4 regions of the Ensifer sp. GW821-FHT05G01 genome follow, and region 4 is predicted to be linked to each of the others. Evidence: riboswitches for the same ligand, from Rfam matches in the RefSeq annotation. Region 4 holds a riboswitch; each other region holds the start of a gene.
The links. A riboswitch is a leader RNA that binds a small molecule or an ion and turns the genes downstream of it on or off. The one in region 4 is predicted to bind cobalamin.

Region 1 (4,642 bases), on a different contig from region 4:
CGGTATCCCGAACCGCCCAGACGTGAACGGCTTCTCCTCGCCGGAATCATAGACGAAGACGCGCGTCGGGCGCTCGATCGCCCCCACTCCCGCAGTGATCTTGTCGAGGTCGCGGCGGTAGCCGTCGACGAGCGCCTTGGCCTGGTCCTCGACGCCGAAAATCAGGCCGAGATTGAGCAGATCGACGAACATGTCGTCCATCGTCGGCTTGCCCTTGGCCATGATGTGGATGCAGGATTCGGTCAGCTCGTAGACGTTGACCTTGAAGGGCGCCAGCGTTTCCGGCGTCACCTCGCCGCCCACCTTCATGCCGTAGTTCCAGCCGGCAAAGTAGAAATCAGCGTCGGCATTGAGCAGCACTTCCTTGGTCGGATATTTTTCCGAAAGCTCCGGCAGCGCCTGGACACCTTCGCGCAGCTTTTCATCCAGCGTCTTCCAGCCGGAGACGCCGGTATAGCCGACCATGCGGTCCTGCAGCTTCAAGGCCAGCATCATCTCGGTGAGGTTGACGTCGTTGGAGACGGCACGCTTTGGCGCCGCATCGAAGGTCACGTCGCGATTGCAGCTCTTGACGGTGACGGGATAGGCGAGCGCCGGCGTCGCGGCGAGCGCGAGGAGCAGAAGCGCCGAACCGGCGAACAATGTCTTCATGAAATCAATTCCTGTCGAGCGAGTGAAAAGGAAAATCGGGCGCCGTTGGAGACGGCATTACTGTGGGCGGTGGCGGTAACGCCAAAGGCGTCGGAAAGCGCCTGCGGGTTGAGCACCTCTTCGGGCGGCCCGAAGGCCGTCATGCGGCCTTCCGTCAGGATCGCCACGTCGGTGGCAAATTCGGCGGCCAGGTTGATGTCGTGCAGCGTGGTAACGATGGTCAGCTGCAGCGTCTGCAACAGGTCGAGGATTTCGAGCTGATGGCGGATATCGAGATGGTTGGTCGGCTCATCAAGGATGATGATGCGCGGCTGCTGGGCCAGCGCCCGGGCAATCAGCACCCGCTGTTTCTCGCCACCCGAAAGTGTCGAGAATTGCCGTCCGGCCAGGTGGGCAAGGTCGAGATGCTCGAGCGCATGCGCCACCGTCTCGCGATCCCTGGCCGTCCAGCCGCTCATGCCTTCGCGCCTGGGGATGCGGCCCATCATCACCACGTCGCGCACGCTGAAGGGGAAATCGCTCGGCATTTCCTGCAAGACGACGGCAATGATCCGCGCCGCCTCCCGTGCCGTCATCGACCAGAGGTCGACGCCATCGACTTCGATCGTGCCCGCCGTCGGCTGGGCGGAACGATAGAGGCAGCGCAGCAGCGAAGTCTTGCCGGCACCGTTCGGGCCGAGAATGGCAAGCCGGCTGCCGGGCGCAATGGCAAAGTCGACCTCGCGAACAAGCCGCAGGTCCGGGCGTGGGCCCCAATCGAGCGCGCGGACACGAAGGCCGGCCCCTGTCGCGGTGCAGCTCATCGTCTCGTCCCTCCCCATGTACGCATTCGACAGGCGTTCATTGGAAATGCCCGCCGATATCTTCGGAGATGAGCAGCGCTGCCGGTATGCGCGCCAGCGTCTTGGCGCTCAGCCCGCGCGGCCGTTCGGCCGCCCGCGTCATGCCATCGTTGCGCCCGGCATAGGTGGTGGCGAAGGTAACCAGATCGTCGATATCCTCATCGGGCGAGATATCGCCGAAGAGATAGGTCGCCTTGCCCGTCGCCTGGAAGGCGATGGTGCAAGGCCGGGTGCAGGCGGCCATGCAGACCGTTCCGGCAATCGAAAAATCCCGGTCGAGCGGCGCGCCGAGGGCGGCAATGCTGCGGTTCAGCCGCTGGATCAGATCCGCGCCCGGGCGGCAGGGGCCGCCGGTGAACCGGCAATCGGTGCAGACCGTTATCTTGTGCTGTCGGGATGCCGGCTTGGCCATATTTCTTCTCCGCCGGATCGGGCCGGAGAGAATATGGCAAAGCGATGTGATGACGGGTGACCGCCGCGCAAAAACCAGTTCTTGTCCATCGGAACACCCCGTCCGTTGTGGTTGATCGGTTCGATGGCAGGTCTCCTGGCTCGCGGGTCTTCGCGCATCCACGTCTTCCCGGCTGAACGCCAGTGACAGGGTGTGAATGCGCTTTCCGCTCACAGTTGCGGGGGCAGCCACGGTTTCGGCCCCATTTGGGTCGTCCGCTCCGTGTTCCCTTTTCAGCCGCTTACGCATTGTCGCGCTCGCAGCACCATCACCCCCTTCGTCGCACACTTCGACGGAGGTGACAACCGGCGGGACGGATCGGCCTCGGCCTATCAACATGCGGCATATTCTCATGCGCCTTAGTTATGTAATATCATTACAGTAAGCAAGCCGAAATATCCGTCCTCCGTTATTATGCATCAGGGTCGGCGACGCCACGACTGACCGTGCACCAACGCTCGACCGCGATGATCAGCAACGTCGTTGGCAACGACCCGTGCCCGATATCCCATCAATGCTGAGATGCGCGCCTTTGGCGGACACTCTGCATAAGCGCAATGAGGGAAACGATGCGTCGGCTGTTTCAACCATCCTTGGAGGAACCGCCTTCGGCGCATTCCATGGCTGGCAACGGCACGGAGTGGTGGGCGCGATTGCGCTCGGCTTCGTCGCCGGAGCCGTCCTCGCCAGTTCACCGAGGTTGCTTATCGAACTGCTGACCTGAACGATCGCCGACGGCATCGGCACCCCATCCCCTGCCATGCCTCGTCGCACGAGCCATCGCGCCGCCCCTGGGCGCAGTCGTCACCGACGGAACGGCCAACCGGTAACGTCGTCCGTTACTGTTACGTACTTGCAGACTGGCACAATCGGTGATGTGCTTTCAAAGAACTGATCGCGCCTTCCAGCGGCGTGCAACGACTTGCGCCGGGTTCGCCCGCGTTCCGGGCGGCGGCGCTCCGAACTTCATATCTCGAAGTCTTATGCGACGTAACATCCAGCCTGTCCGCGTAACTCCCGAATACGACGAGTTTTTTGAAGGGGATGATGGTGAATCCAATAGACTTTTTCGTAGACACGCTGCGTACATATCCACCGGTCGCCGTCTTTCTTGCCCTCGGCATCGGCTTCGTGATCGGCCCGATCAAGATCGCAGGCTTCAACCTTGGAAACGTTACCGCCACCCTTCTGGCCGGCGTCGTCATCGGACAGCTGGGCATCCAGGTTTCCGGCGACCTGAAATCGACCTTGTTCCTTATTTTCCTGTTTGCCGTCGGCTACGGCGTCGGCCCGCAGTTCGTTCGCGGCCTGAGCACGGACGGACCCAAACAGATCCTCTTTGCCCTCTCGGTCCTCGTGCTGTGCCTGATCGTGCCCTATCTGTGCGCGCTGATCGCCGGCCTGCCGCTTGGCTATGGCGCGGGCATGTATGCCGGTTCGCAGACAATCTCCGCGGCCATCGGCGTTGCCAGCGACCAGATCAACGCCATGGGCATGAGCCCGGAACAGGCCAAGACCTACACCGACCAGATCCCGATTGCCTATGCGGTCACCTATATCTGGGGCACCATCGGCTCGGCGATCATCCTGGCGCAACTCGGCCCCAAACTTCTCGGCATCGATCTTCCCGCCGCCTGCAGGGAGTATGAGGCCAAGCTTGGTGGCGGCACCGTGAGCAGCGAACCCGGGATCACCCGCGCCTATCACGATTTCGGCCTCAGGGCCTATCGCGTCGACGAGGCGAGCGGCCTGACGGGAACGCCGGTCAGGAATCTGCTTCCCGGCATCCGCGTCTTCGTCGAGCGGCTGCGGCGCGGCGGCCAGATCATCGAGGCCGATGGCAACACCGTGCTGCAGCCTGGCGATGTCGTCGCCTTTTCCGGCAGACGCGCCGCCCTTGTGGAACACCTCGACGCCAAGCTGCTGGAGGTTGAGGACAAGGAACTGCTGAACGCCGAAGCCGAGGTCCTCGACGTCTACGTCACCAACAAGGCGCTTGCCGGCCGGACACTCGCCGACGTCAGCACCGAGGATTGGGCCCGCGGCGTCTATGCACGCAAGATCGTGCGCTCGCTGGTCGAAATCCCGGTCCTGCCCGGCACGACGGTCGAACGCGGCGATATCGTCACCATCGGCGGCGCCAAGAGACATGTCGAGGCAGCGATCAAGGCGCTCGGCTTTGCCGACCGTCCGGTCGAAACGACCGATATTGCCTTTCTCGGCTGGGGGCTGTTCTTCGGAGCCATGGTCGGCGCGCTGACGCTCACGATCGGCGGCATACCGATCGGCTTGTCCACCTCGGGCGGCGCGCTTCTCGCCGGCCTCGTCCTCGGCTGGCTTCGCTCCACCTATCCTGCCTTCGGCACCATCCCGGCTCCGGCACTCTGGCTGATGAACACGCTGGGCCTGAACATCTTCATTGCCGTCGTCGGCATCGGCGCCGGCCCCGGCTTCGTCGCCGGACTGCAGGAAGTCGGCATTTCGCTGCTGCTCTGGGGCATCGTGTCGACATCGGTCCCGATGATCGCCTCGGTGCTGATCGGACACTACGTGTTCCGCTTTCACCCCGCGATCCTGTTTGGCGCCTGCGCCGGCGTGCGCACCACCACGGCGGCGCTCGGCATGATCCAGGAAGCGGCCAAGAGCAAGGTTCCGGCCCTTGGCTACGGCATGCCCTATGCCATCGGCAACACACTGC
Region 2 (4,642 bases), on a different contig from region 4:
TGTAGCCGTAGATCTCCTCATAGTCCTCATCGAAAAGGTTGTCGACGCGGCCGAAGATCTCGAGCGTGTCGTTGACCTTGAAGCTGCCGCCAACATTGACCAGCGTATAGGCGCCGAGCGGCACCCGCTCAGGGCCCGGCCGATAGGCCACGTCCTGCATGCGGCCATTGAGGATGACTTCGCCGAAGACCCTGATACGATCGTCGTGGAATACATACGCGGCATCGAGCGACGCGGCATGGCGCGGGCGGCGAACTTCCTGCAGACGCGGACCACCGGCCAGCGTCTGCTCGCTCGAAGCGGTGTAGGTGTAGGTCGCCGTCGTCGTCAGTCCCTTGAAGAAGTCGACCGTCGCGGAGACCTCGACCCCGTGGCGCAAGCTTTCGCCGGAGCGATTGACCGGCGTCGAACGGAAGCTGGCGTCGTAGACGGTGGCGATCTCGTTTTTAAGGTTCTGGTCAAAGTAGGTGACATCGACGGTCAGACCGTCGTCGAAGAAGCGCTGCTCGACACCGATGTCCCAGCCGAGGCTTTCCTCCGGTTTCAGGTAGGGATTGCCGATGAAGGTTCCCGGGATATATCCGAACTGCTCGTAGAAGGTCGGATTGGTCACGCCGGTGCCGACGGATGCATGCAGTCGGGTTTCGCTGTCGGGTATTTCCCAGGAAGCGCTCAGGCTCCAGGTGGTTGCGTCCTCGAAACGATCGTTGAAATCGCGCCTGAGGCCTGCATTGACGAAGAACTGGTCCGCGAACTCGCCGCGATACTCGCCGACGAGCGAATGCGCATTGCGGCTGAAGGTCTGCTGCAGATGCGACGGCGTGAACGTCTCGCGCTGCCACTCGTAGCCTCCGGTGATCTGGTGGCGGATACCGTCTCCACCATCGAAGCCGTAGCTCGCCTGATAGCTGCCGTTGTAGCGGTTGCCGTCGTTCCAGGATCGCCCGAAGCCGCTGACATTGTCGCGGTGAACGTCAAGGCCGGAGACGCGCGCCTTCTGGGTGAGATCGCCGTCGAGCGCCGAATGGGTCAGGCCGAGCGAGCTCGAGAGCTCGCGCGATCGCGTATAGTCCAGCGTGTCGTAGGTCAGCGCCGTCATGTAATCCTGCGCGTCGAGGTCGGTCTTGCGGTTGACGGCGCGCAAGGTCGCATCGAGCTGCAGATCCGGCGAGAGATCGAAGGTGAACTTGCCGTTGACGGTGCCGTTGCGGTCGCCATCATCCTCGGAGCCGGTATCGGAGACATTGAAACCGCCGGTTCTCTGGAACACGCCGGACAGCGCGTAATCATAGCCCTCGCCGCCGCCGCGGGTCGACAGGCCGCCAAGCCAGGTACCGTCGCTGCCGACTTCGGTGCGGGCGTTTGACACGGCACCATCGCGGCTTCCCTTCTTGGTGATGATGTTGATGACACCGGCCATGGCATTGGCGCCCCAGAAGGTGCTTTGCGGTCCGCGCAGGATTTCGATGCGCTCGATGTCGTCGGCAACCAGGCCGCCGAAGTCGAACTCGCCCTGGGACACGTCGTTCGCCTCGACGCCATCGATCACCACCAGTAGCTGATTGCCTTCCGCACCGCGCACGCGCACCTGCGTCAGGCCGCCGGAGGCACCGGTGCGCGAAACCGAGAAACCGGGAACGAGACGCAGGGCGTCGGCGACGTAGCGGATCTGGTTTTTCTCGATCTGATCTCCGGTAATCACGGTAAAGGCGCGCCCGGATTTGCGCTGTTCGGTCGGCGTCAGGCCATCGGAAACCAGGATCTTCTCAAGCTTGGTCGGTTGTTCGTTTGCGGCCGTATCCTGTGCCTGAGCCCCGCCCACGAGTGTCAGAACCAGCGCCGCTGCGCCAGTCAATTGCTTCGTCATATCGTCCCCACTCCGGCGCGATGGGCACGATCCGGCCCACGCGCGATCGACCGCGGGCAAAGGGTGGCAGGGGCAAGACGACAAGCGACCACCCCGGCGCCGTCTGCGGCACGCGGCAACATTGCTCCAATGTCACCGCTACGGACGGCCGCGCCTCGACACCCCTCGTGTCCAGGCATGGGTGACCGAAACAGGCAGGTCTCCTGACTTCCGCGTCGTCGCTTCCTCCCGCCTTCCCACGCGAGAGTTCGCGCAGTGGCTTCATGGGATTCCGCTCGGCGGTTACAGTTGCGGGGGCAGTCGCGGTTTCGGTCCCTTGCGGGCAATCCTCACCGTGTTCCCTTTTCATCCGTCGTCAGACGGAACCTGTTTCGCAAGAAATGCACTATCAGATGCCGGCGGCGCGTCAACCGCCGGTCGCATTTTCCACTGGTAAAGTCTGCGCGCGCAGAGCTCGCAAGGCCCATGGCGCAAAGGCTACTTCAGGAACGCCCGGAAGCGCCGCATGGCGAAGGCAAAGAGAATGGCGCCGATCACCAGCAAGGCAAGGAGCTGCGGCCAGACGACATCCAGACCGGCATCGCGAAACAGGACCGCCTGCGCCAGAATGACGAAATGGGTGTTTGGTGCCGCCAGCATGATATTCTGGATGATCTCCGGCATGCTTTCGCGCGGTGTCATGCCACCGGAGAGCGCCTGGAGCGGCAGAAGAACGAGCATCAGCAGCAGGCCGAACTGCGGCATCGAGCCGGCAATCGTGGCCAGCAGGATTCCCATCGACGTGGTGGCAAAGAGTTGCAGGGCGGTGGCGAGCAGGAACAGCGCAAACGAACCCTGCACCGGGACGGCAAGCACCCCCTTGACCACGAAGATCAGCGACACCGCAGAAGCCAGCAGCACCACCAGCCCCATCGACCAGACCTTGCTGACCATGATTTCGAACGGGGTGACGGGCATGACGAGCAGATGCTCGACCGTGCCATGTTCGCGTTCGCGGATGAGGGCAGCTCCTGTCAGGACGATCGACAGGATGGTGATGTTGGTGATGACGTTCATCACTGCGCCGAACCAGCCCTTGTTCAATTCGGCATTGTACCGCGCGCGCAGGACTAGATCGACCGGCAGTTTCTGCTCGCTGCGGTGGCGCTCGAGGAAGCCCGCGACCTCGCCGGTGACGATCTGCTGGATATAGCCGTTGCCGGAGAAGGCCTGGCTCATCCGGGTCGCATCGACATTCAGCTGGATCGTCGGCGTACGCCCGGCGAGCAGATCCGTCTGGAAATTCGGCGGAATGTCGAGCGCGAAGGTATCGAGCCCCTGATCCATCCGCCGGTCCATTTCCGCCGGCGTGATCATCTGCGGCGGCACGAAATAGGGCGGATAGAAAGCCGTCGATATCCGCGTCGACACCGGCGAGCGGTCCTCATCGACGATCGCGATGGCGGCGCGGTTGAGCGTCTCTGGCATCGCCGTCGAGCCGGTATAGACCGACAGCGTGAAGGAATAGACGATCAGGATCAACAGGATCGGGTCGCGCCAGAGGCCCCAGAGTTCCTTGATGCCGAGGTGGTAGATGTGGGACAGGCGCATCGTCACCTCGCCTGCTTCTTGAGGGACAGGGTTCCGATCACCAGCAGCACCGGCACCGCAATCAGCATCGGCACGAAAGCGCCCGCGAGATCGCCGAAGCCGAGCGCCTTGGAGAAGGTGCCGCGAGCGATGGTCATGAAATGCGTCGTCGGGTAGATCTGGCCGATGAAGGCGCCCGCGCCCTCCAGCGACGAGACCGGATCGATCATGCCGGAATACTGGATGGCCGGAATGAGCGTCAGGATCGCCGTACCGAAAATCGCGGCAATCTGGCTGGACATGAAGGTGGAGATGACGAGCCCCATCGCCGTTGCCGCCGAGACGTAGATCAACCCGGCGACCGTCCAGGCCAGCAGGCTGCCGGTGAACGGCACCCGGAAGACGAAGATCGCAAAGGCGGTCAAAAGCGCGAAATTGAGCATCGCCAGGGCGATATAGGGGAGTTGCTTGCCGACCAGGAATTCGAGCCGCGTCACCGGCGAGACGTAGAGGTTGACGATCGAGCCCAGCTCCTTCTCGCGCACGACGCTGAGCGCCGACAGCATGGCCGGGATCAGCATCAGCAACAGCGGAATGACGGCGGGCACCATGGCGACGATGCTCTTGACGTCGGGATTGTAGCGGAAGCGCGTCTCGATCTTGAAGGTGCCGGCGGTTGCCGCATCGCCGTAGCGTTCGCGGATCTTTCCGGTCAGCCAGTGGGCGTGCAAGCCCTGCACGTAGCCTTTGACCGTTTCGGCGCGGCTCGCCATGGCCCCATCGATCCAGGCGGCAATTTCGACCGTGTCGCCACGGGCCGCCCGCCTGGCAAAACCCGGCGGAATCTCGATCGCAAGGCTGAGTTCACCGTTGCGCATGCGCCGGTCGAGGTCGGCATAATCGGTGATCGGGTTCTTCTCGATGAAGTAGCGCGAGCCGGCGATTTCGAGAATATATTCGCGGCTGGTGGTGGTCTGGTCATGGTCGAGCACCGCGAAGGTCAGGTCCTCGACGTCCATGTTGATGCCATAGCCGATGACGAACATTAGGATGACCGTGCCGATGGTCGCGAGCGTCGCCCGGATGGGATCGCGCACCAGTTCCAGCGCCTCGCGACGGGTGTAGCTGAACATGCGTCCGACGTCGAAAAACGCCGACGTCGCCGACGCCTTTCGTTCGACCTCCTGCGCGATTGCCGGCTTCGAC
Region 3 (4,642 bases), on a different contig from region 4:
GCTGTCGGAAAAACTCTATGCCCGGGTCGACTGGCGCTGGGCGCTCGGCCGCGGCGAGACATTGACGATGGGCTGGCGGCCGCCGGGGCGGTTTTTGAAATATCGCTGGCAGGGCTATAGCGAGGCGCTGCTGCTTTACGTGCTGGCGCTCGGCGCGCCGCACCATGCGATCGGGCCGGAGCATTACCGCGCCTTCACTGCCGCCTACGACTGGACGACGGTCGACGGTGCGCCGCATCTGAAGGCCGGCCCGCTGTTCATCCATCTCTTTCCGCAGGCCTGGATCGACCTTCGCGGTCTTCGCGATCCGCCGATGCGCGACAAGGCGACGGATTATTTTGAAAACACCTGCCGGGCGATCGACCTGCAGCGCCAGTATGCCGACGACAATCCCCGAGGTTTCGCCGGCTATGACCGGGTTGGATGGGGCCTCAGCGCCGGTGACGGACCGAAGGGGCGGCTGCGGCTTGTCGACGGGCGCTGGCAGCGGATGCTCGGTTATGCCGCCCGCGGTGCGCCCGGTGGACCCGACGACGGCACGCTGGTCCCCTGGGGGCCGGTTGCCTGTCTGCCCTTCGCCGCGGATGCTTCGCGCTCGGCGCTGGCCGCATTCGAAAACCGCTATCCGGACCTCCTGTGCGAAGGCCGCTTTCCCGGCGGGTTCAATCCAAGCCTGTCCGGCGCAGGCCCTGAAGGCTGGGTCGACGACCGCGTGGTCGGGCTTGACCAGGGGCTCGTCGTGATGATGATCGAAAATGCCAGAAACGGTTTTGTCTGGCAGCTGACGCGTAGCGTCCCGGCCATCCGGCGCGGCTTGCAGAAGGCGGATTTTCGCGGCGGTTGGCTTGCGGCAAGGGAGACGGCATGAGCTTCGCTCACCAGCGGCAGGACGATCGCCCGGCGGTAGAGGGCATGGACGCGGCGCAACGCCGGAGCGCTCTCGACCTGCTCGCGCGCCTGCAGCCATTCTTTCCCGAAGTCGGCTTTTCGCTCGATGCTGCCGGCGACGACGGTCTTTCCGCGGCGCAGTTCTGGGCCGAGGATGGTGCGGGGCTCGAAGCCGGGCTTGCCTATCAGGATTGTTTCGCCGTCGGTATGGACAACAAGATCCGCGCCGCCCATCTGATCGCGTTTTACGGCAACCAACTGGCGCTCGCGCTTGGCAGCCTCTATCTCGGTGCGGGCATCGTGGCGGGGGTTCGCCGCCTTCGCTTCGAAGAATTTTCGCGCGCCTATGGTGAGCGGCTGGTGGCGGCCAAACGGTTTCATTTCAGCCTAAGCATGCCTGCGGTCGGCGATAATGCCCCAGGCGATGCGGTTGCCTTCAGTGAAACCTTCGCCGTGCATCTGGCGCCAGTCATCGCCATGCTGAAGCGTCGCACGGGTCTTTCGTCCGGCGCGCAATGGCGGCTGGCAGCGGATTCGCTTGCGGGTGGTTTCCTGGAGATCGGTCGCGCGCTCGGCGACGAAGAGGATGCGATGTCCAAGGCGCTGGCGATCGTCAAACGCCAAGGCACGCCGCTCTATTCCGACAAGCTCTGTTATGAGGCAATCAAGGTCGAGTTCGGCGAGGGGAGCGGCGATCAAGCGCTGTCGCGCGTCTATCGCCTGCGCGGCGGCTGCTGTCTCTATTATCGAACCGAAGGCGGCAGCTTCTGCGACAATTGCGTGCTGTTGGCGCCGCAGGAGCGTCGGGAACGATTGCAGGCGCATCTGCTTGCATCGCAGACGGGCTGATCATCTCAAACGACAGAGCGCCTGATATCGGCGATATCAGGGGCTCGTTTGTCACGGTGGCCGGTCGGCTTATGCCTTGGCGAAACGGTCGTTGATGAAGCCCGAGACGACGCCGAGCACGATCCAGAAGGCGAGCGTGGTGGCGAGCGCCGCCACGGCGAACTCGGCGCCCAGTACGGCCGGAACATTACTGGAAATATCCGACGGCTGCGGCGCGCCATAGACGTGGGGTGCTGCGATCAGCACGAGGCCGATGATCTTGGCAACGATCTCTTCGCGCAGGACCAGCAGATAAAGGCCGACGGCGGAAAGCGCTACCGTTGCCAGCCACCAGACCTGGCGGTCGCCGAGTTCGGCGGCCGGGAAGCCCGGTAGTTCCGGCGGCAGGCCGATGGCCGGCAGCATGTGTACGGCAAGCCAGCCGCAGGCGCCCCAGAGCGCGCCGTTCCTGAGCGTGATCGGATAGCCGATGACGAGGCTGACGCCGGCCAGCAGCAGCGCGAAGCCGGAGCCGGTCACCAGATTGGCGATCAGCGTGCCGGAAAAGCGGCTCATGCCGAACATGATGCCACCTTCCTCGTGTTCGCCCTCGTGGGCGTAGGCGGGGGTGATCGGCGACAGGGCGTCGAGCAGGGCGCCGATCGGCGAAACCGCCTTCAGCGACGAATGCTGGTCGTGGTTTGCGGCGGCCGGATCGGCCGTTCCCGGCTGGGCGGCGGGCTGTTCGCCGGCGGCGGGTGCTTCGCCTTCGAATTCTTCCGCGTGCAGGATCAGCGGTACGACGCGCAGTTCCTGGGCGCCGGTCATGAAGACACCGGCAATCAATCCAGCCACGATCGCGGCCAGAAGCGTTCTGACAATCATTTTCGATATCCCTCGATATCGGCGCGCCATGCGCCTTGCAGGCAGCGCCGTGTCCCATTGGCAATCCTGCGAACGGCTCCGGCCGGCAGATCTTCGGTCTGCATCAGACGCAAGCAAACGCGTCCGGCTGTTTGCCGGAAGCGTTTTTGTCCGCAGCTATGTCGACGCGGAACGCATGTCGCGTCCCTCCGCATCGCTTAGTGGCAGGGGAAGCCGTAGGAGTGGCGGGTGTCGTGCGCGGTGTCGTGCAGCACGGCCGAATTCGCCAGGCCCGCGCCGAAGACGAGGAAGCCGCCGATGAGAAGCGCGATGATACCCGCGGTCAGACGATCGCTGAGGGAGAGCGGAATGCTCGAAACTGTAGACGTAGCCATGACAACCTCCGTGATGGCATCGGGAAATTTCCCGGTTTGGGCCCTATGCCCGCATCGACTGGCAGGTTTCCTGGCTCAGGACGTCGGGTGAGATCACCCTGGATTTGCCTCGCCTTCCCAGAGCCAAGGTCCGCCCTCTCGCGGTCTCGTCTCCAGTGGCTTCTTCCGGATCGCTCCGGAACGGCGCATTCACGTCGCTCTACAGTCGCGGGGTCGGCCGTGATTTGAATGCCCAGCATGGGTCCATCCGTCACGTTCCCGTTTACTCCCGAAACGCGTTCGCGTTGCGGGAACCAATCGATCTGATGATGATTAGGATCGCACCCCGGAGATGTCAATTAAACTTGCGCCGCCGCCCGGCCCATCCGCGACAAAATCCCGAAGGATCATGCGTTTATAGGCCTCGACGATCTGGTCGCCCTCGGCCCGGTCCACCGAGACCGCAAGCCGCATGGTGCAATCGCCGAGATGCATGATCAAAAAGGCGGCGCTATCGATCGCCTCGCGCGGCGTGCCGGGCGCAAACCGCGCCCAGACGTCGGCGAGAAGCTGGCCACCGGCACGGCTTTGCTGGAGGTCGATTTCGCGCAGCGCCTTGTCGGCCTGCATCGCCGACCAGATATCGCGCATGACGGGCTCGGCCAGGAACATATCGTAATAGATGTCGAACAATACGGCGAAGGCGTCACGCAGCTCGGCGAGCGACGTCACCTTGGCAAGCTCGGCCGCGATACACTCGTTGCACACCGCATTGTAGCGCTCGGCCAGCGTGCGCACGATCGCCGCCTTGTCGGGAAAGTACTGGTAGAGCGATCCGATCGAAATTCCAGCCTTTTCAGCGACTTCGCTCATGCGCATGGCGTCGCTGCCCTTCTCCTGGATGAGTGCCGTCGCGCAGGCGAGGATGTGTTCGACGCGCTCGCGGCTGCGTTTCTGGCTGGGTGTCCGGCGCAGCGCGGTCTCGTCGTCGGGGGGAGCCGCGGCTGGGCTTGTCTCTTGATTCATGAGTGATGCTCACATTTTGACTTGACTCCTAAAATACGAGGATTTATCACATTTGCAAATGTGAGAGATGCTCATGTTTGTAGGCCAACCTCAGGAGGAAGCGATGACGGACAAACTGACACTGGTTCTGGGCGGTACCGGCAAGACGGGGCGGCGGGTCGCGGCCCGCCTTCAGGAGCGGGGCGTTGCGGTGCGCATCGGCGCGCGCTCGGCGTCGCCTTCTTTCGACTGGACCGACGAGGCGACCTGGGCGACGGCCCTTGCAAATGTCGATCGCATTTATGTCTGCTTCCAGCCCGACCTGGCGGTGCCGGGTTCCGTCGAGATCATCGCCAAGTTTTCACGCCTTGCCGTCGACGCAGGCATCAAGCGGCTGGTGCTTTTGTCGGGCCGAGGCGAGGATGAGGCGGAAGCCGCCGAGCGTGCGCTTCAGGCCTCCGGCGCTGACTGCACGATCATCCGCGCCAGCTGGTTCTTCGAGAACTTCAGCGAAGGTTTTCTCGCCGATGGCATCGTGAGCGGGTCCGTCTTCCTGCCGACGGATGAGGTCACCGAACCCTTCATCAGCTGTGACGACATCGCCGACGTTGCGGTTGCGGCTCTTCTGGATGAGGGCCATGTTGGCCAGGTCTATTCGCTGACCGGCCCGCGGCTCATGACCT
Region 4 (4,642 bases):
CTTGATGCCGTAGAAGCCCGTCGTGTCGAAGGTGACCTCAATCTCCTCGTTGATCTGGCCCTTGAAGCCGGCGTAGCCGTCAGGGACCATGCCCTCGATCGAGGCGGCGTTGTGGCTCTTATGCCCGACCCGAAACTTGATGCTGTCGCCGGGCTTCAGCTCGACATAGTCGGGCTCGAACACCATAGAGCCGTTTTGGCCGCGATTGAGCATCCTGACCTCGATGGTTTCGGCGAAGGCCGGAGCGGCAGCAAGCCCGAAGGCAATAAGGACGGCGGCGAGTTTAACGCGCATTGTCATGTCTCTTCATCGTGTCGGATATCAAATGCAGTTTTGGTCGCGGGCGCCGGTAGCGCACAAAGCACGAGCCGTCCTCGTCGTGCTCGACCGTCGCGGCGACCCCGAAGACCGTGAAGATGCGGTCTTCCGTCAGGATCTCCGTCGGGGTGCCGAGGGCCACGATGCGGCCGCGATCCATGACGGCGATGCGGTCGCAGAAGACGGCGGCGTGGTTGAGATCGTGCAGGGCGGCCACGACCGTCAGCGGCTGCCCACGCACGAGCTCGAGCAGACCGATCTGGTGGTGAATGTCGAGGTGATTGGTCGGCTCGTCGAGCAGCAGGATCTGTGGCTGTTGCGCGAGAGCCCGGGCGATGTGCAATCGCTGGCGTTCGCCGCCGGAGAGTGTGTGCCACATGCGGCTGGCAAAATCGCTCATGCCCACATGCGCAAGCGCGCGGTCGACGATACCGGTATCGCAGATCGACCAGGGCGAAAGCGCGCCGAGATGCGGGGTGCGGCCAAGCTCGACCGCCTGGCGGGCGGTGATGCGTTCGGTGGTTTCCGCCTGCTGTTCGACCAGCGCGATGCGTTGAGCGATGTCTCGTCGCGTCGTCTTGGCAAACGGCCGCCCTTCGAGGCTGACGCTGCCGGATTTCGGCGGGCGGATGCCGGCGAGCAGCGAGATCAGGCTGGTCTTGCCGGATCCGTTCGGACCGATGATCCCGAGGAATTCTCCGGGCATCACCTCGAGATCGACGGCATCGACGATCACGCGGCCGCCGGCCGACCAGGAGACGGTTTCGGCCTTGAGGCTCATGACGCGGCCCTGCCGCGACTGAGGATCAGCGCGAAGGCCGGCGCGCCGACGAGGGCCGTGATTACGCCGATCGGCAGCACCTGGCCGGGAATGATGACCCTCGACAAGATGTCGGCGGCTATCATGAAGATCGCTCCAGTGAGCGCTGCTGCCGGCAGCAGCAGGCCGTGGCGCACGCCGACCAGGAAGCGTGCGGCATGCGGTATGACGAGGCCGACGAAGCCGATGGAGCCGACGATGCTGACCATGACCGCCGTCATCAGCGCGGTTGCCGAAATCAGGATGATGTAGACCCGCTTGACCGGGATGCCGAGCGAGGCGGCCGATTCGGCGCCGAAGGTGAAGGCGTCGAGCGCGCGGGCATGCCAGAGGCAGACAAGCAGGCCGCCAATCGCCACCGGCAAGGCCAGCGCCACATCAGGCCAGCGCACGCCAGAGAGGTTGCCTAGCAGCCAGAACATGATGCCGCGGGCCTGCTCGGCATTGGCCGATTTGGTGACGATGAAGGAGGTGAGCGCGTTGAAGAGCTGCGAGCCGGCAACGCCGGCCAGAGTGATGGCGCCGGTGCCGCGGCCGGCCCTGAGTGCCAGGAGGGAGACCAGCGCGAAGGCGAAGACCGCGCCGAAGAAGGCGCCGAGCGACAGCGTCAGCATGCCTGCGCCGATGCCGAGAATGGCGACTGCGACGGCACCGGTCGATGCGCCGGCGGAGATGCCGAGGATATAGGGATCGGCCAGGGAATTGCGCAACAGCGCCTGCAGGACGACGCCGCAGAGCGAAAGTGCTGCGCCGCAGCAGGCGGCCACGACAGCGCGGCTGAGGCGATAGTTCCAGACGATGCCCTCGTCGATCGCATCGAGCGGATATCCGGCGCCCCAAAGACGGTTGGCGACGGTTTTTCCCACGACGTCGAGCGGGATCGCGGTCTCGCCGATGGCGGCACCAAGGGCCAGCGCCAGAAAGAGCAGTGCGAGCGCCGTCGAAACGGCGCCCGCGCGGTTGATCGCTGGAGGTGTTGACCTCACTTCGCCAGGCCGGCTTTTTCGACCGCGTCGGCCAGCACCTCGATGCCCTCGATCGTGCGGATCGTCGGGTTCATCGCCTGGGCGTCCATGATGACGATATGGTCGGCCTTGACCGCCGGCATCAGGCTGGTGACCGGGTCGGACTTCAGGAACTTCATCTTCAGCTCCCAGTCGTCGGCGGGGAAGCGGCGGCGATCCATCTTGCCGATGACCACGATCTTCGGGTCGGCCTTGGCGATGGTTTCCCAGCCGATGGTCGGCCATTCCTCTTCGGTGGACACGACATTCTTGATGCCGAGCGCCGACAGGATGTAGCCGGGCGCGCCGTTGGTGCCGGCGACATAGGGATCGATGTCCATTTCGGCGCTGGAGAACCAGAAGACGGCCGACAGCTTGCCGTCGGCATTGGCGATCTTGCTGCGGGCAGCTTCTTCGCGGGCCTTCAGCTTGGCGATCAGGGCCTGCCCACGATCCTGCACGTCGAAGATTTCGGCGAGCTCAGTGATCTCCTGGTAGATCAGGTCCATCGAAAAGGCATTGTGGCGTACGCCGTCGCCACCGGCGGAATTGTCCTTGGCGGCGCAATCGGCCGGCGAGACATAGACGGGGATCGACAGTTCGGTGAACTGCTTCGGCGTGGCGACGATGCCCTCCGGCCCGACATGCCACTGGAACTGCGCGGTGACGAGATCCGGCTTGGTGGCAACGACGCTTTCGAAGCTCGGGTCGTTATCGGCAAGTCGCGGCACCTTGGCGTTGACGTCCTCGTAGCCGTCGATAACAGGGCCGATCCACACGGCTGTGCCGACGACCTTGTCCGCGAGGCCGAGAAGATAAAGAATTTCCGTGGTGCTCTGACCGATCGAGGCGGTGCGCGTCGGCGCCGCCTTAAAGGTAACCTCCTGGCCGCAATTCTTTAAGGTCAGGGGGTAGCTCGTCGCGGCCGCAAGAGCGGTCGTGGGAGCGACGGTCAAAAGCAGGGACACGGAAACGGCAAGGGATGGGCAATAGCGCCCGACGGCATTGAAAATGGCTTTCAAGGGAATTCTCTCTTCTCGTGAGCTTGCGAAGGGTCAGCCGAAGCGGCGACAGCCGGCCGGTCGGATTTCGGGAGACAAACGATCGCAAACGTCGAGAAGAACGGGAAAAGAGGGCGCAAAGCCGCCGGGTATGCGGATCATGGACAACTCCTGTTCCGGGCAACCCCGCCCGTGACGTTGGATCTTCTGCTTGACGGCAGGTCTCCTGGCTCGCGGATCAAGCGCCTTCCACCTGCCTTCCCGCAACGCGTCTGACGCGATCGCAGTGGCATGGCGCGCTGTCGCGCCACTTGGGTGTCCGGCATTCCGCTTACAGTTGCGGGGGCAGCCACGGTCTCGGTCCCTATTGGGTCGTCCTCACCGTGTTCCCTATTAATCCCCGTTAGAGTCATCCTTCGGGGAACCGTCGGCGCTACCCTTAGTGTTCCAGCCGGCGTTACGTCAAGACGAGAGGTTGTCGAAATGGCGCCGCCGTGAAGGTGCCGGGGCGGCTTACCGTTAAGCGCTGCAAGGCAGACTTTCACCGAATTGTCGCGAAACCGTTCAAATTGTTTCATGCCTCTGTCAACGCGCTGACATGCGGGCAGCCAAAGGTCCGACACGCGAAATTCGCTTTCGCGAGGCTCGAACCGGAGGCTTGTTTGGCCGAAATCCTCACCACGCTGTCCCGTCGTTCCTTTCTTTTATCCGCCGGTGCCGCCGGCCTTGTCGCGTCCTCCGGTCTTGCGACACCGTTCTATGCCCGCGGTTACGGCCGGCCGGAATTCATCCATGGTGTCCAGTCGGGGGATGTCGACACACGCTCCGGCATGGTGTGGACGCGGGTCGACCGGCCGTCGCGGGTAAGCCTGGAGTACTCGACGACCGAAAGCTTTTCCAATCCGGTTCGTCTCGCCGATCTCACCGCGACACCGCAGACGGATTGCGCGGTGAAGTGTTCGCTCGACGATCTCCTGCCCGACCAGGACATCTTCTACCGCTTCACCGCGACCGATCTCTACGACGTCAACCGGGTGTCCGAGCCGGTGATCGGCCGGTTTCGCACAGCACCCTTGCGCAAGCGCTCGATCCGCTTCGTCTGGTCCGGCGACACGGCCGGCCAGGGCTGGGGCATCGACGACGTCGGCATGAAGACCTATTCGACGATGCGTCTGCACGAGCCGGATTTCTTCATCCATTCCGGCGACACGATCTATGCCGACAACCCCATTCCCGACGAGATACCCTTGCGCGACGGTGGCATCTGGAAGAACCGGGTGGTGACGCATGAGAAGCGCGACGTGGCGCGAACGCTCGAAGAATATCGTGGCCAGTGGAAGTACAATCTTCTCGACAGCCATGTGCGTGACCTCAACGCCGTCTGCCCGACCTTTTATCAATGGGACGACCACGAGGTTTTGAACAATTGGTCGGCGTCGACGGACCTCAGAGACGATCCGCGCTACCAGGAAAAAGACGTGGCCGTCTATGCGGCCCGC

Region 1: linked by a shared signal. The riboswitch ahead of AC07UR_RS10870 (DUF1636 family protein) and the one ahead of AC07UR_RS14440 (ABC transporter substrate-binding protein) in region 4 are both predicted to bind cobalamin.
Region 2: linked by a shared signal. The riboswitch ahead of AC07UR_RS06865 (TonB-dependent receptor plug domain-containing protein) and the one ahead of AC07UR_RS14440 (ABC transporter substrate-binding protein) in region 4 are both predicted to bind cobalamin.
Region 3: linked by a shared signal. The riboswitch ahead of AC07UR_RS13235 (CbtB domain-containing protein) and the one ahead of AC07UR_RS14440 (ABC transporter substrate-binding protein) in region 4 are both predicted to bind cobalamin.

The regions. Positions count from the first base shown of each region.
Region 1 covers NZ_JBWKSC010000003.1:437,473-442,114, forward strand. Annotated here, with positions in the region: gene AC07UR_RS10860 (ABC transporter substrate-binding protein) at 1-651, opposite strand, end outside; gene AC07UR_RS10865 (ABC transporter ATP-binding protein) at 648-1,454, opposite strand; gene AC07UR_RS10870 (DUF1636 family protein) at 1,492-1,905, opposite strand; cobalamin riboswitch at 2,014-2,229, opposite strand; gene AC07UR_RS10875 (hypothetical protein) at 2,477-2,668, shown strand; gene aspT (aspartate-alanine antiporter) at 2,992-4,642, shown strand, end outside.
Region 2 covers NZ_JBWKSC010000002.1:219,591-224,232, reverse strand. Annotated here, with positions in the region: gene AC07UR_RS06865 (TonB-dependent receptor plug domain-containing protein) at 1-1,867, opposite strand, end outside; cobalamin riboswitch at 2,044-2,252, opposite strand; gene AC07UR_RS06860 (ABC transporter permease) at 2,345-3,457, opposite strand; gene rbbA (ribosome-associated ATPase/putative transporter RbbA) at 3,460-4,642, opposite strand, start outside.
Region 3 covers NZ_JBWKSC010000004.1:426,103-430,744, reverse strand. Annotated here, with positions in the region: gene AC07UR_RS13250 (glucoamylase family protein) at 1-868, shown strand, start outside; gene AC07UR_RS13245 ((2Fe-2S)-binding protein) at 865-1,737, shown strand; gene AC07UR_RS13240 (CbtA family protein) at 1,807-2,601, opposite strand; gene AC07UR_RS13235 (CbtB domain-containing protein) at 2,799-2,975, opposite strand; cobalamin riboswitch at 3,019-3,288, opposite strand; gene AC07UR_RS13230 (TetR/AcrR family transcriptional regulator) at 3,288-3,980, opposite strand; gene AC07UR_RS13225 (NAD(P)H-binding protein) at 4,084-4,642, shown strand, end outside.
Region 4 covers NZ_JBWKSC010000005.1:160,003-164,644, reverse strand. Annotated here, with positions in the region: gene AC07UR_RS14455 (pseudoazurin) at 1-294, opposite strand, end outside; gene AC07UR_RS14450 (ABC transporter ATP-binding protein) at 284-1,099, opposite strand; gene AC07UR_RS14445 (FecCD family ABC transporter permease) at 1,096-2,124, opposite strand; gene AC07UR_RS14440 (ABC transporter substrate-binding protein) at 2,121-3,110, opposite strand; cobalamin riboswitch at 3,343-3,587, opposite strand; gene AC07UR_RS14435 (alkaline phosphatase D family protein) at 3,806-4,642, shown strand, end outside.